Regions from separate parts of the Nocardioides thalensis genome, predicted to be linked through region 2. Evidence: riboswitches for the same ligand, from Rfam matches in the RefSeq annotation. Region 2 holds a riboswitch; the other holds the start of a gene.
The links. Region 2 has a riboswitch for cobalamin ahead of HNR19_RS12180 (ribonucleoside-diphosphate reductase subunit alpha). Riboswitches for the same ligand answer to the same signal wherever they lie in the genome.
Positions count from the first base shown of each region.

Region 1: another riboswitch for cobalamin. It lies ahead of HNR19_RS06700 (ABC transporter substrate-binding protein); the one in region 2 lies ahead of HNR19_RS12180 (ribonucleoside-diphosphate reductase subunit alpha).

Region 1 covers NZ_JACCFP010000001.1:1,351,918-1,358,957, forward strand. Annotated here, with positions in the region: gene HNR19_RS06685 (energy-coupling factor transporter transmembrane component T) at 1-105, shown strand, start outside; gene HNR19_RS06690 (ABC transporter ATP-binding protein) at 111-1,877, shown strand; gene HNR19_RS06695 (ECF transporter S component) at 1,865-2,704, shown strand; cobalamin riboswitch at 2,728-2,848, shown strand; gene HNR19_RS06700 (ABC transporter substrate-binding protein) at 2,924-3,892, shown strand; gene HNR19_RS06705 (FecCD family ABC transporter permease) at 3,916-5,004, shown strand; gene HNR19_RS06710 (ABC transporter ATP-binding protein) at 5,001-5,792, shown strand; gene HNR19_RS06715 (cobalamin biosynthesis protein) at 5,789-6,691, shown strand; gene cobO (cob(I)yrinic acid a,c-diamide adenosyltransferase) at 6,688-7,040, shown strand, end outside.
Region 2 covers NZ_JACCFP010000001.1:2,479,994-2,487,033, reverse strand. Annotated here, with positions in the region: gene HNR19_RS12190 (hypothetical protein) at 39-803, shown strand; gene HNR19_RS12185 (TIGR01777 family oxidoreductase) at 743-1,648, opposite strand; cobalamin riboswitch at 1,727-1,943, shown strand; gene HNR19_RS12180 (ribonucleoside-diphosphate reductase subunit alpha) at 2,072-4,480, shown strand; gene HNR19_RS12175 (ribonucleotide-diphosphate reductase subunit beta) at 4,477-5,493, shown strand; gene sucB (2-oxoglutarate dehydrogenase, E2 component, dihydrolipoamide succinyltransferase) at 5,561-7,040, opposite strand, start outside.

The sequences.
Region 1 (7,040 bases), 1.1 Mb from region 2:
AGCCTGCTCGCCGTCGCCTCCGTGCTCTGCGGTGTGGTGCCGGTCTGGGTGGCCCCGCCGCCGTTGACCGTGCGGAGCCGCGAGCGGCTGGTGGTGGCCGCGTGAGCCCGCTGCTGGAGCTGCGCTCCGTCACGTTCGAGTACGGCGCCGGGCCCGATGCGCGGCGGGTCCTCGACGTGGTGGACCTGGCCGTCGACCCCGGCGAGCTCGTGGTCCTCGCCGGGCCGACCGGCGTCGGCAAGTCGACGCTGCTCGGTGTGGTCGCGGGACTGGTGCCGGCGTTCAGCGGCGGCACGCTCCGCGGCGAGGTGCTGATCGACGGCAGCTCCGTGATCGACCAGCCGGCGCGGGACCGTGCACACACCGTGGGCTACGTCGGTCAGAACCCGGCAGCGTGGTTCGTCACCGACACGGCCGAAGAGGAGCTCGCCTTCGGGATGGAGCAGCTGGGGCTGCCGCCCGCGACGATGCGCCGGCGCGTGGAGGAGACGCTGGACCTGCTCGGCATCGCCGACCTGCGGCACCGCGACCTGCGGACCCTCTCCGGAGGCCAGCAACAGCGGGTCGCGATCGGTGCCGTGCTCACGACGCACCCCCGTCTGCTCGTGCTCGACGAGCCGACGTCGGCGCTCGACCCGACCGCCGCCGAGGACGTGCTCGCGACGATCACCCGGCTCGTCCACGACCTCGACGTGAGCGTGCTGCTGGCCGAGCACCGCCTTGAGCGGGTGGTGCCGTTCGCCGACCGGATGGCGCTGCTGGAGGCCGGCGGGAAGCTGCGGGTCGGCGAGCCGGCGACGGTGCTCGCTGACGCGCCGATCGCGCCGCCGATCGTGGAGCTGGGGAGGGTGGCGGGGTGGGAGCCGCTGCCTCTGACGGTGAGGGAGGCTCGGCGGTGGGCGCGGGGGTGGGAGCTGGAGACGCCGACGCCGGCGGAGTCGGCGAGTCCCGGGGTGACTTCCCGGCTTGCTCGCTCCGCCGCGCTACGGCGCTCTGGGGTTGCGGTTGACGCGGGTAGGGGCGCCGGCGCGTCGTCGCGAAATCGCCGGGAAGTCACCCCGCGCCTCGCCGACTCCGCCGGTGCCCACGTCGGGCCTGTGGTCGAGGCGCGCGGGGTGGTGGTGATGCATGGGCGGGTGCCTGCGCTGCGGGAGGTGGACGTGGCGTTGGAGGCGGGGACGGTGACGGCGCTGATGGGGCGCAACGGGTCGGGGAAGTCGACGCTGTTGTGGACGCTCCAGGGGCGGCTGGGCGCCACGTCGGGCGTGGTGCGCGTGGACGGGTCCGACCCGCACGCGGCGCGGCCGGAGGAGCGGCGGCGCCGTACGGGGATGGTGCCGCAGAGCCCGGCCGACCTGCTCTACCTCGAGACCGTGGCCGAGGAGTGCGAGGCGGCGGACGCGTCGACCGGCGCGGACGCCGGCACGTGTGCGGGACTGCTCAAGCGGCTCGCGCCCGGCATCGAACCGGACACCCACCCGCGCGACCTGTCGGAGGGACAGCGGCTCGCCCTGGCGGTGTCGATCGTGCTCACCGCGCGGCCGCCCGTGCTGCTGCTCGACGAGCCGACGCGCGGCCTGGACTACACCGCGAAGGCCGCGCTGGCCGACATCCTGCGTGACCTGGCGACCGACCCGGAGGGGGAGCGCGCGGTGCTCGTCGCCACCCACGACGTCGAGTTCGTCGCCCACGTGGCCGACCGCGTCGTCGTACTCGCCGAGGGTGAGGTCGTCTCGGCCGGGCCGGTGCGCGAGGTGGTGGCGGAGTCACCGGCGTTCGCGCCGCAGGTGACGAAGGTGCTCGGCGCGCCGTGGCTCCACGTCGACGAGGTCGCGGCGGCGCTCGCCGACCGTGACGGCTCGGAGTGCCAACCGTGACGGTTCGTGCGACCAACCCTGCCGGTTCGGCGGGCGGGCAGGTGGCGGTGGCGGTGGGGCTGCGGTCGACGGTGGTGCTGGCGCTCGCGTCGGTGATCGGGCTGATCATGCTCGGGTGGCCGCTGGTGCTCGAGCCGGGGAGCGGGGACCGGGTGGACCCGCCGTTCCTGTTCCTGGCGCTGCTGCCGGTCATCCTCGCGGTGGTGCTCGCCGAGCTCAGCGAGGGCGGCATGGACGCGCGGGTGCTGGCGATCCTCGGCGTGCTCAGCGCGATCAACGCCGTGCTGCGCGGCGTCAGCGCGGGCACCAGCGGGATCGAGCTCGTGTTCTTCCTGCTGATCCTCGGCGGCCGGGTGTTCGGGCCGGGGTTCGGCTTCGTGCTCGGCTGCACGTCGCTCTTCGCCTCGGCGCTGCTCACGGCCGGCGTCGGGCCGTGGCTGCCGTTCCAGATGCTCGTCGCCGGCTGGGTCGGCATGGGTGCGGGGCTCCTACCGCGTCGGGTCGGCGGCCGCGCCGAGATCGTCCTGCTGGTCGTGTACGGCGTGCTCGCGGCCTACGTCTACGGCCTGCTCATGAACCTGTGGGGCTGGCCCTTCATCGTCGGCATCCAGGTGCCCGGACAGGACTCCACCGAGCTGTCCTACGTGCCCGGCGCCCCGCTGCTCGAGAACCTGCACCGGTTCCTGCTCTACACGCTCCTGACGTCGACCGGCGGGTGGGACACCGGCCGGGCGATCACCAACGCGCTGGCCATCGCGCTCCTCGGTCCGGCGGTGCTGACGACGCTCCGGCGTTCCGCCAGGCGGGCCCGTGTCGAGCGCACCTGACGTCGAGCGGTACGGTGCGGCGACAAATCAATCACGCCCGTGGTGGGAGAAGCCGGTCCAAGTCCGGCGCTGACCCGCAACCGTAGGCCGTCCTCCCGAGGGAGAGCGGCGAGCCGGACCGCCTGCCGCGGGCGTCCTGAACCAGACGCTGTCGCGGAAAGCAGCGGGTGGGGCACCCGACCGGGTTCGCCGTTCCCGCTGAGCAGCGGGAAGGAAACCATGTCCACGCATTCGCATCGCCGGGCCGGCACCGCCGCCCTCGCGTCCCTGCTCCTCGCGGGGGTCCTGTCGGCCTGCGGTCAGGAGTCGGAGGCCGACGCCGGGGACGGCGCCTCGTCCGCCGGGGACGACGCGTTCCCGGTCTCCGTCCTCTCGGGCACCGAGGCGGACGGCGAGGAGATCACCATCGAGGAGCAGCCCGACTCGATCGTCTCCCTCAGCCCCACCGCGACGGAGATGCTGTGGGAGCTCGGCGCGGGCGACCAGGTCGTCGCGGTCGACGACCAGTCCGACTACCCGGAGGGCGTGCCGGTCACGAAGCTGTCCGGCTACGAGCCCAACGTCGAGGCGATCCTCGGCTACGAGCCGGACCTGGTGGTCACGTCGGGCGACTCCGGTGACCTCGTCGCGGGCCTCGAGCGGGTCAGCGTGCCGACGCTGGTGCTGCCCGCGGCCACCACGCTCGACGAGATGTACGGCCAGTTCGAGCGGCTCGGCGCCGCCACCGGTCACCCCGACGAGGCGGACGAGCTGACCACTGAGGTGAAGGAGGGCCTGGAGGCGGCGGTCGCGGACGCGCCCGACGCGGCCGGGACTACCTACTACCACGAGCTCGACCCCAGCCTCTACAGCGTCACCAGCGACACGTTCATCGGCCAGATCTACGGCCTGTTCGGCCTCGAGAGCATCGGCGACGAGGCGAAGGGCGGCGACGACTACCCGCAGCTCTCCGAGGAGTTCGTCGTGTCCGAGGACCCCGACCTCATCTTCCTCGCCGACAGCGAGTGCTGCGGCGTGACGCCCGAGCAGGTCGCCGACCGGGGCGGCTGGGACTCGATGGAGGCCGTCGAGGAGGACCGGATCTTCCCGGTCAACGAGGACGTGGCCAGCCGCTGGGGACCGCGCGTGGTCGAGTTCGCCGAGTCGATCGCCGCGACGCTCGCCGAGCAGCCGGCCGACGCGGGCTGAGCGGACGGGAGTCGGAGCGGACGATGGCCGGGGAGATGGTGGCGGCGCGGCCGGAGACCCGGCGTGCCCGGGCGATCCGGTGGTACGCCACGCGTCCCTCGGCCCGCCTGCTCAAGCTGGTGCTCGGGCTCGCCGTGGTGGTCGTCGCAGTGCTGGTGTCGTCGCTCGTCGGGCCCGCCGGACTGCACGTCCGCGGCGTGCTCCTCGAGCTCGTCGACGCGCTGCCGCTGGTGCGCGCCGACTCCGGTCTCAGCGAGATGCAGCAGGCGATCCTCTGGGAGATCCGGCTGCCGCGCGTGGTCCTCGCGGTGCTCGTCGGCGCCACGCTGGCGCTGGCGGGCACCGCGTACCAGGGCGTGTTCCGCAACCCGCTCGCCGACCCCTACCTGCTCGGCGTCTCCAGCGGCGCCGGACTCGGCGCGACGCTCGGCATCGTCGCCGGCGGCGCGATCGGTCCGGTGGGCGTGCCACCGCTCGCGTTCGCCGGCGGCGTGCTGGGGGTCGCGGCGACGTACCTGCTGGGCACCTCGGTCGGCGGCCGCGGCGGCACGGTCGTGATCGTGCTGGCGGGCGTCGCCGTCTCCGCATTCTTCAACGCCGTGCAGAACTTCATCCAGCAGCGGTACGACGACTCGCTGATGGCCGTCTACTCCTGGATGCTCGGCCGACTGTCCACCGACGGCTGGGCCGAGGTGGTGGTCGCGCTGCCCTACGTGGTGGTCTCCTGCGCGGTGATCCTCGTGCACCGCCGCACCCTGGACGTGATGGCCGTCGGCGACGTCGAGGCGGCCAGCCTCGGCGTCAACCCCGGCCGGGTGCGGCTGGTGCTGATCCTCGCCGCGACCCTGGGCACCGCGGCCGCGGTGAGCGTCAGCGGGCTGATCGGCTTCGTCGGCATCGTCGTCCCGCACGCCGTGCGGCTGCTGTTCGGCGCCGCCCACCACACGCTGCTGCCGCTGGCGATGATGTACGGCGCCGCGTTCCTCGTGCTCGCCGACGTCGTTGCCCGCTCCGCCCTGCAACCGGCCGAGGTGCCGATCGGCGTGGTCACCGCCGTCGTCGGCGCGCCGTTCTTCCTCGTCGTGCTGCGCCGGCACCGGGGTGCGGCATGAGCGGCAGGGTCGAGCCCGTGATCTCCTGCCGCGGCGTCAGCGTGACGCGCGGCGGAGCCGAGGTCGTGGCGGGGGTCGACCTCGCGGTCGAGCCCGGCGACTGGGTCGCGGTCGTGGGCCCCAACGGCGCGGGCAAGACGTCGCTCCTCCTTGCCGTGGCCGGCCTGCTCCGGGCGACCGGCGAGATCACCGTGGGTGGGCTCGACCCCGCCCACGCGCACCGCCGCGAGATGGCCCGGACGGTGGCGCTGATGCCGCAACGGCCCGTCGTGCCGGAAGGCATCTCGGTGCGCGAGCTCGTCGCGCTCGGCCGCACGCCGCGCCGTGGCCGGTTCGGCTCCGAGAGCCTAGGCGACCGCGAGGCGGTCGACCGCACCCTGCACCGGCTCGAGCTGGAGGAACTTGCCGACCGCCCGGCGACGGCCGTGTCCGGCGGCGAGCTCCAGCGGGTGGTCCTCGGCCGGGCGCTCGTGCAAGAGCCGCGGGTGCTGCTGCTCGACGAGCCCACCAGTGCCCTGGACATCGGTCACCAGCAGAGCGTTCTCGATCTGGTCAACCGGTTGCGACTCGCCGACGGCCTCACGGTCGTCGCGGCGATGCACGACCTGACGCTGGCCGGCCACTACGGCCGGCGGATCCTGCTGATGCACCGCGGCCGCGTGGTCGCGGACGGTGCACCCGAGGAGGTGCTGGAGCCCGCCCGTCTCGCCGAGGTGTACGGCGCTCGCGTGGAGGTCCTCCGCCGCGAGGACGGGCCGGCGGTGCTGCCGGTGCGGACTCCGTCGTGAGCGTGCTGGCGGCGGTGGCTCTCGACGCCGGCTTCGCCGAGCCGCCCGTGGGCGCGCACCCGGTGGTGTGGACCGGGCGCTACCTGGACCTGGTGGCGCAACGCGTGCCCGCGGCGCCTCCCGGCCGGGCGCTGGCCACCGGCGGCCTCGCCTGGCTGGGTGGCGCGTCGGTCGCCGTGGCCACCGCGGTGGTGGTCGAGCGCTGCGCCGCCCGCCGCGGTCGCGTCGCGGGCGCGATGCTACGGGGCGTCGCGCTCTGGCCGCTGATCTCCGGCCGGATGCTGCTCGCCGAGGTGCGGGCCGTGGGCGCGGCCGTCGACCGCGACCCGGCCGCGGGCCGGGAGGCACTCGGGCGCATCGTCAGTCGCGACACCGACGGGCTCACGCCTGAGGAGGTCCGCGGCGCGGCCCTCGGGTCCCTCGCAGAGAACCTGTCGGACTCCCTCGTCGCGCCCCTCGCCTGGTACGCCGTCGGCGGCCTGCCCGCCGCAGCCCTCTACCGCTTCGCCAACACCGCCGACGCGTGCTGGGGCTATCGCAGCCCGCGCTGGGAGCACGCCGGCAGGGTGGCGGCCCGCGCCGACGACCTCCTGAACCTGGTGCCCGCGCGACTGACAGCGGCGCTGCTCGTCGGTCCCTCCCGCTGGCGCAGGCTGCGGCGCGAAGCGCGCCGTACCTCCTCGCCCAACGCGGGGTGGCCGATGGCTGCGCTGGCGCTGCGCCTCGACGTACGCCTGACCAAGCGCGGCCACTACGCGCTCAACGCGGACGCGCGCGACCCGAGGCCCGGCGACGTCGCCGCCGGGCTCCGGGCCGCTCGCCGCGCCGCCACCGCCGCGGCCGTGGTCGCCATCGCCGCCGACGTCCTCACCCGCCCACCCCGACAAGGAGCCTCATGAGCGCCACCCAGGAACCCAGCGTCTGCCGCCCGCAACCCCAGCGCGAGCGGAGGGACGTGCCGTCGCTGGTGCTGGTCAACACCGGCGACGGCAAGGGCAAGTCGACCGCCGCGTTCGGCACGATCATGCGCGCGGTCGCGCGTGAGTGGCCCGTCGGCGTCGTTCAGTTCATGAAGTCGGGCAAGTGGCGCGTCGGCGAGGAGGCGGTCGCCCGCAAGCTCGGCGTGGACTGGTGGACGATCGGCGACGGCTTCACCTGGGAGTCCGACGACCTCGACCGGTCGGCGGGCACCGCGCGCGAGGCCTGGGCGGCGGCGGCGGAGAAGCTCGCGTCCGGGGACTACCGCCT
Region 2 (7,040 bases):
CGGATGCGGACGCCGTCGATCCGGGCGAGGCTGGGCGCATGGAGGATCGGGCCTCCCGGCGGACCGTCGCCGTCACTGCCGTGGTGCTGGTGGCGGTGGCCGCGCTGCTCGCGGTGGCGCTGACCGGCGGCACCACGCGCGATCCCGGGCACGGCGGGGCGAGCAGCGGGACGACGCCGCTGCGGGTGCCGCGCGACGTGACCCCGTCGGCCGCCCTCGCGTCGCTCACGGTGCTCCGCGACTGGGACCGTCGGCGCGCCGCTGCGTGGCGTGACGGCGACCCTGCCCGGCTGGGCGCGCTCTACGTGCCCGGCTCGGCGGCCGGTGCGCACGACGTCGCCATGCTCGAGCGCTGGGTCCGCCGTGGGCTGCGGGTGCGGGGGATGGCGATGCAGGTGCTGTCGGTCGACCTGCGGGTCCGCACCGATCGCCGGATCGTGCTCGAGGTGACCGACCGGCTCGCCGGCCCGGTCGCGGTCGGCCGGGGCCGACGGTGGCCGCTGCCGCGTGACGGGGTGAGCGTGCGGAGGCTGGAGTTCCGCCGTACGGCGGGCCGTTGGCTGCTCGCCGCGGTCCAGGCACAGCCTGGATCCACCGATTCCCCGCCACTGCGCGACCCCATCCGGGCGCGCTGGCTGCGTTGCCGCCGCTCGACGTGCACCCAGCATGCCTTCGCGACGGTCGCCTTGCCATCGCACCCGTCTGGGGCCGCTCGCTACGCGGCGAATCGGTGGATCCAGGCTCAGGCCGCGTCGAGCCCCGAAGCGACCACGTCGGCGACCGTCGGGTCGGCGAACTCGTAGCCCCAGCCGAGCAGCGCGGCCGGACGCACGCGCATCGACCCGAGCACGTCGGGAGCGACCCGTCCGGCAGCGAGCCGCACGAGCGGGGCAGGCGCGGGCAGGAGAGCCGGGCGGCGCACGGCGTCGGCGAGCGCGGCGGTGAACTCGGCGTTGGTCGCCGGCTCGGCGCACGACAGGTTGACGGGCCCCGTCGCGGTCGGGTGCTCGAGGAGGAACGCCACCGCCCCGACCCAGTCGCGCAGCGAGATCATCGGCATCCACTGCCGGCCCGCGCCGATCCGGCCACCGAGGCCCGCCTTGAACTGCAGCGCCTGCTGCTTGAGCGGAGCGCTGCGCCGGTCCTGCACCGGCGCGGTCCGCAGGAAGCACACCCGGGCGCCGGCGTCGACCGCCGGCGCCGCCGCTGCCTGCCAGTCGCGGCACACGCCGGTCATGAACGAGTGGCCGCGGCTGTCGGCGGACTCGGTGAGCTCGGCGTCGCCGTGGTCGCCGTACCACCCGACCGCGTTGCCGGCCAGGAACGCCGGCGGCCGCGCGGACGCCGCGATCGTGGCGGCCAGCAGGCCGGTGGTCGACACCCGGCTCTCTCGCAGCTCGCGCGCCCAGCGCGACGAGTGCGGGTTGCCGAGGGTGGGGGAGCCGGCGAGGTTGACGACGACGTCGGCCCCGGCCACGACGGTCGGGTCGACGACACCCGCGGTGGGGTCCCACGACGACTCCGAGACCGTCCGCGCCGGCCGGCGCACGAGCGCGGTGACCCGGTGCCCACGGCGCTCGAGCTCGGTGCGCAGGTGCGTGCCGAGGAACCCCGAGGACCCGGCCAGGACGACCGACAGCGACGACATGGCCCCACTCTGCCACCGCCGACCCAGCCGACACGCCGACCCAAGATCTGGTCCCCGATGTCGGCGGTCGTTCTACATATGGTGGTCGACGCAGCTGGTTCGACCGTCATCCCGGCAGGGCGGGCGGTCGTCGCAAGAGGGAACCCGGTGAGAGTCCGGGACTGCCCCGCAGCGGTGAGTGGGAACGGAAGCCGTCAACGGCACTGGGTCCGAGGACCTGGGAAGCGACGGCCGGTAGGTGTCTGCATGCAGGCGTGCCCGCGAGTCCGAAGACCTGCCAGCGCGTCACGCCCGCCGGGCGTGGCGGTCCGAGGCCTCGCGGGAAGGCCGACGGCTGGTACGGCGACCGCGCCTGCGGCGTCGTACGACCGTCCCTCCTCGCGTCCCCGGACCTTCCAGGACCGATCTCGCGAGGAGAGAGAAATGACGGTCACCCTTTCGCCGGGCTCTGCCACCGGCAGCACCCGCACCACGATGACGGTGCGCAAGCGCAACGGCGACACCGAGCACGTCGACGTCACGAAGATCGTGCGTGCCGTCGACCGGGTCGCGGCCGACCTGCCCGACGTCGACCCCATGCGGGTCGCGACCCGGACGATCAGCGGGCTGTACGACGGCGCGACCACCGCCGAGCTCGACCGGCTGTCGATCCAGACCGCCGCCGAGATGATCGGCGAGGAGCCGGAGTACTCCCGGCTCGCCGCGCGGCTGCTCGCCGGCTACATCGACAAGGAGGTGCGCAACCAGGGCATCGCGTCGTTCAGCCAGGCGATCGCGCTCGGGCACGCGGAGGGCCTCATCGGCGACGACACCGCCCGGTTCGTCAAGGACAACGCCCGCAAGCTCGACTTCGCCGTCGACGCCGAGCTCGCCGACGGCGCCGACCGCCGGTTCGAGTACTTCGGGCTGCGCACCGTCTACGACCGCTACCTGCTGCGGCACCCCACGAGCCGGCAGGTCGTCGAGACGCCGCAGTACTTCCTGCTCCGCGTCGCCTGCGGCCTCGCCCGTACGCCGGGGGAGGCGATCGGGTTCTACCGGCTGATGGCGTCGCTCGCCTACCTGCCGTCGAGCCCGACGCTGTTCAATTCCGGCACGCGCCACACGCAGATGTCGTCGTGCTACCTGGTGGACAGCCCGCGCGACGACCTCGACTCGATCTACTCCCGCTACGCGCAGGTCGCGAAGCTGTCGAAGTTCGCCGGCGGCATCGGCCTGTCCTTCTCGCGGGTGCGCTCGCGCGGCGCGCTGATCCGCGGGACCAACGGCCAGTCCAACGGGATCGTGCCGTTCCTCCGCACGCTCGACGCGTCGGTGGCCGCGGTCAACCAGGGCGGTCGACGCAAGGGCGCGGCCTGCGTCTACCTGGAGCCGTGGCACCCCGACGTCGAGGAGTTCCTCGAGCTGCGCGACAACACGGGGGAGGACGCGCGCCGTACCCACAACCTCAACCTGGCGCACTGGATCCCCGACGAGTTCATGCGGCGGGTCGAGGCCGACGAGGAGTGGTCGCTGATCGACCCCGACCAGGCGCCCGAGCTGCCGGACCTGTGGGGCGAGGCGTTCGACGAGGCCTACCGCCGGGCGGAGGCGGACGGCCGCGTCGTGCGGACCGTGCGGGCGCGCGACCTGTACGGCCGGATGATGCGGACCCTCGCCCAGACCGGCAACGGGTGGATGACGTTCAAGGACGCGAGCAACCGCACCTGCAACCAGACCGGCGACGAGGCGGGGACCGGCCGGCCGGTCGTGCACCTGTCGAACCTGTGCACCGAGATCATCGAGGTCTCCTCCGACACCGAGACCGCGGTCTGCAACCTCGGGTCGGTGAACCTCGCCCGGCACCTGACGGCGGACGGCATCGACTGGGACAAGCTGCGGGAGACGGTGCGGACGGCGCTGCCGCTGCTCGACCGGGTCGTCGACGTGAACTTCTACCCGAGTGCCGAGGCCGCCGCGTCCAACCCGCGGTGGCGTCCGGTCGGACTCGGCGTGATGGGCCTCCAGGACGTCTTCTTCGCGCTCGGGCTGGCGTTCGACAGCGAGGAGGCGCGGGAGCTCTCCACGCGCATCGCCGAGGAGATCTACCTGACGGCGCTCGAGGTGTCGTGCGCCCTCGCCGAGGAGCACGGCCCGCACCCGGCGTACGACGGGACGCGCGCCGCCGCCGGGCAGCTGCAGCCCGACCTGTGGGGTGTCACGCCCACCCAGGCCGAGCGCTGGGCGGCCCTGCGCGAGCGGGTCGCCGAGCACGGGCTGCGCAACTCGCTGCTCATCGCGATCGCGCCGACCGCGACGATCGCCTCGATCGCCGGCTGCTACGAGTGCATCGAGCCGCAGGTCTCCAACCTGTTCAAGCGCGAGACGCTGTCGGGGGAGTTCCTCCAGGTCAACGGCGCGCTGGTCCGCGAGCTCAAGGCGCGCGGTCTCTGGACGCCGGAGGTGCGCGAGGAGATCAAGCGCGCCGAGGGCTCGGTGCAGGGCATCGCCGCCCTGCCCGAGGACGTACGGCGCGTCTTCCGCACGGCGTGGGAGCTGCCCCAGCGGGCGCTCATCGACCTCGCGGCCGCGCGGGCGCCGTACATCGACCAGAGCCAGTCGCTCAACCTGTTCGTGGCCGGGCCGTCGATCGGGAAGCTCTCGTCGATGTACCTGCACGCCTGGAAGGTCGGGCTCAAGACGACCTACTACCTGCGGTCGCGGCCGGCGACCCGGATCCAGCAGGCGACCGTCTCCGTCGCCCAGCCCACCACCCTCAGCACCACCCTGCCCGTGAGCGACGCCGTCGCGTGCTCGCTCGAGAACCCCGAGACCTGCGAGGCCTGCGAATGAACACCACCAGCGACCGGATGCTGCTCGACCCCGGCATGAACCTGACCCTGCGCCCGATGCGCTACCCGCACTTCTACGACCGCTACCGCGACGCCATCAAGAACACCTGGACGGTCGAGGAGGTGGACCTCCACTCCGACCTGACGGACCTCGCGCGGCTGACCGATGCCGAGCGACACCTGGTGTCACGGCTCGTCGCGTTCTTCGCGACCGGCGACACGATCGTGGCCAACAACCTGGTGCTCAACCTCTACCAGCACGTCAACAGCCCCGAGGGCCGGCTGTACCTCTCGCGGCAGCTGTTCGAGGAGGCCGTCCACGTGCAGTTCTACCTGACGCTCCTCGACACCTACGTGCCCGACGAGGAGGAGCGCCACCAGGCGTTCGCGGCCGTCGACAACATCCCGTCGATCAAGCACAAGGCCGACTTCTGCTTCAGGTGGATCGACTCGGTCTTCGAGCTCGACCGGCTGGAGACGCGCGAGCACCGGCGGGCGTTCCTGCTCAACCTGATCTGCTTCGCGGCGGTGATCGAGGGCCTGTTCTTCTACGGCGCCTTCGCCTACGTCTACTTCCTCCGCTCGCGCGGCCTCCTCAACGGGCTGGCCTCGGGCACCAACTGGGTGTTCCGCGACGAGTCGATGCACATGGCGTTCGCGTTCGACGTCGTGGACACGGTGCGGGAGGAGGAGCCGGACCTGTTCGACGACGAGCTCGCCGCCCAGGTCCGGCAGATGATGATCGAGGGCGTCGACGCCGAGGCCCAGTTCGCCGAGGACCTGCTCGGCCAGGGCGTCGCCGGCTTGTCGACCGCGGACATGCGCGCCTACCTCGAGCACGTCGCCGACCGGCGGATGCAGCGGCTCGGGCTCGAGCCGATCTACGGCTCGGCCAACCCGCTGGCGTTCATGGAGCTCCAGGACGTGCAGGAGCTGTCGAACTTCTTCGAGCGCCGGGTGTCGGCCTACCAGGTCGGCGTCAGCGGCTCGGTCGGGTTCGACGAGGACTTCTAGCTCTCCTCAGTACGCCGAACGGCGGGCCTCCCTCCCGGGAAGCCCGCCGTTCGGCGTACGACGTCGATCAGACCTCGAAGGCGCCGGCCTCGAGGCGCTTCTTGACCTCCTGGAGGAACCGGCCGGCGTCGGCGCCGTCGACCAGGCGGTGGTCGTAGGTCAGCGCGAGGTAGACCATGTGGCGGATCGCGATGGTCTCGCCGAGGTCGGGGTCGTCGATGACGACCGGGCGCTTCACGACCGCGCCCGGGCCGAGGATGGCGACCTGCGGCTGGTTGATGATCGGCGTGTCCCAGAGGGCGCCCACGCTGCCGAGGTTGGTGATCGTGAACGTGCCGCCGGACAGCTCGTCGGGCGTGATCTTGTTGGTGCGGGTGCGCTCCGCGACGTCGGCGATCTTCTTCGCCAGGCCGGCGACGGACAGGTCGCCCGCCTCCTTGACGACCGGGGTCAGCAGGCCGCGCTCGGTGTCCACCGCGAACGCGACGTTCTCGCGGTCGTAGTAGGTGATCTCGCCGGCCTCGGCGTCGAGGTGCGCGTTGAGCTTCGGGTGCACCTTGAGCGCGTCGATCGCCGCCTTGGCGAAGAACGGCAGGTAGCTCAGCTTCACGCCCTCGCGTGCCAGGAAGTCGGCCTTGGAGGCCTCGCGCAGCCGGGCGACGTTGGTGACGTCGACCTCGACTACCTGCGTCAGCTGCGCCGACACCTGGAGCGACTGCGTCATCCGCTCGGAGATCACCTTGCGGAGGCGGCTGACCTTCTCGGTCGTGCCGCGCAGCGGCGACGGCGTCGCCGGCGCCGGAGCGGCCGCGGCGGGAGCCGAGGACTGAGCCGCCGGGGCGGAGGACTGCGCCGCGGGTGCCGCCGCCTTCTGCGCGGCGGCAGCATCGAGCACGTCCTGCTTGCGGATCCGACCGCCGACGCCGGAGCCCTTCACCGAGGCGAGGTCGACGCCGTGCTGCCCGGCGAGCTTGCGCACCAGCGGCGTGACGTAGCCGGCGCCCTCGCTCGCGGAGGACTCGGCCGGGGCGGCCTGCTGCTGCGGCGCGGCCTGCTGCTGCGGAGCCGCCTGCTGCTGCGGGGCCTCCTGCTGGGGCTCCGGCTGCGCGGGCGCCTGCTCCTGCTGAGCGGGCTCTGGCTGCGGCTCGGGCTCGGGCTCGGGCTGCGCGGGCGCCTGCTCCTGCTGCGCGGGCTCGGGCTGCGGCTCCGGCTCGGGCTCGGCGGGCGCGGACTGCTGGGCCGGCGCGCCGCTGCCGATGATGGCGAGCTCGGCACCGACCTCGACCGTCTCGTCCTCCTCGGCCTTGATCTCCAGCAGCGTGCCGGCGACCGGCGAGGGGATCTCGGTGTCGACCTTGTCGGTCGAGACCTCCAGCAGCGGCTCGTCGACGGCGACCTCGTCGCCGACCTGCTTGAGCCAGCGGGTGACCGTGCCCTCGGTGACCGACTCACCGAGCGCCGGCAGGGTCACCGGCGTGCCGGATCCGGATCCGCCACCGCCCTGCGCGGCGGGCTGGGCCGGCTGCTCGGCGGGCTGCTCCGGTGCC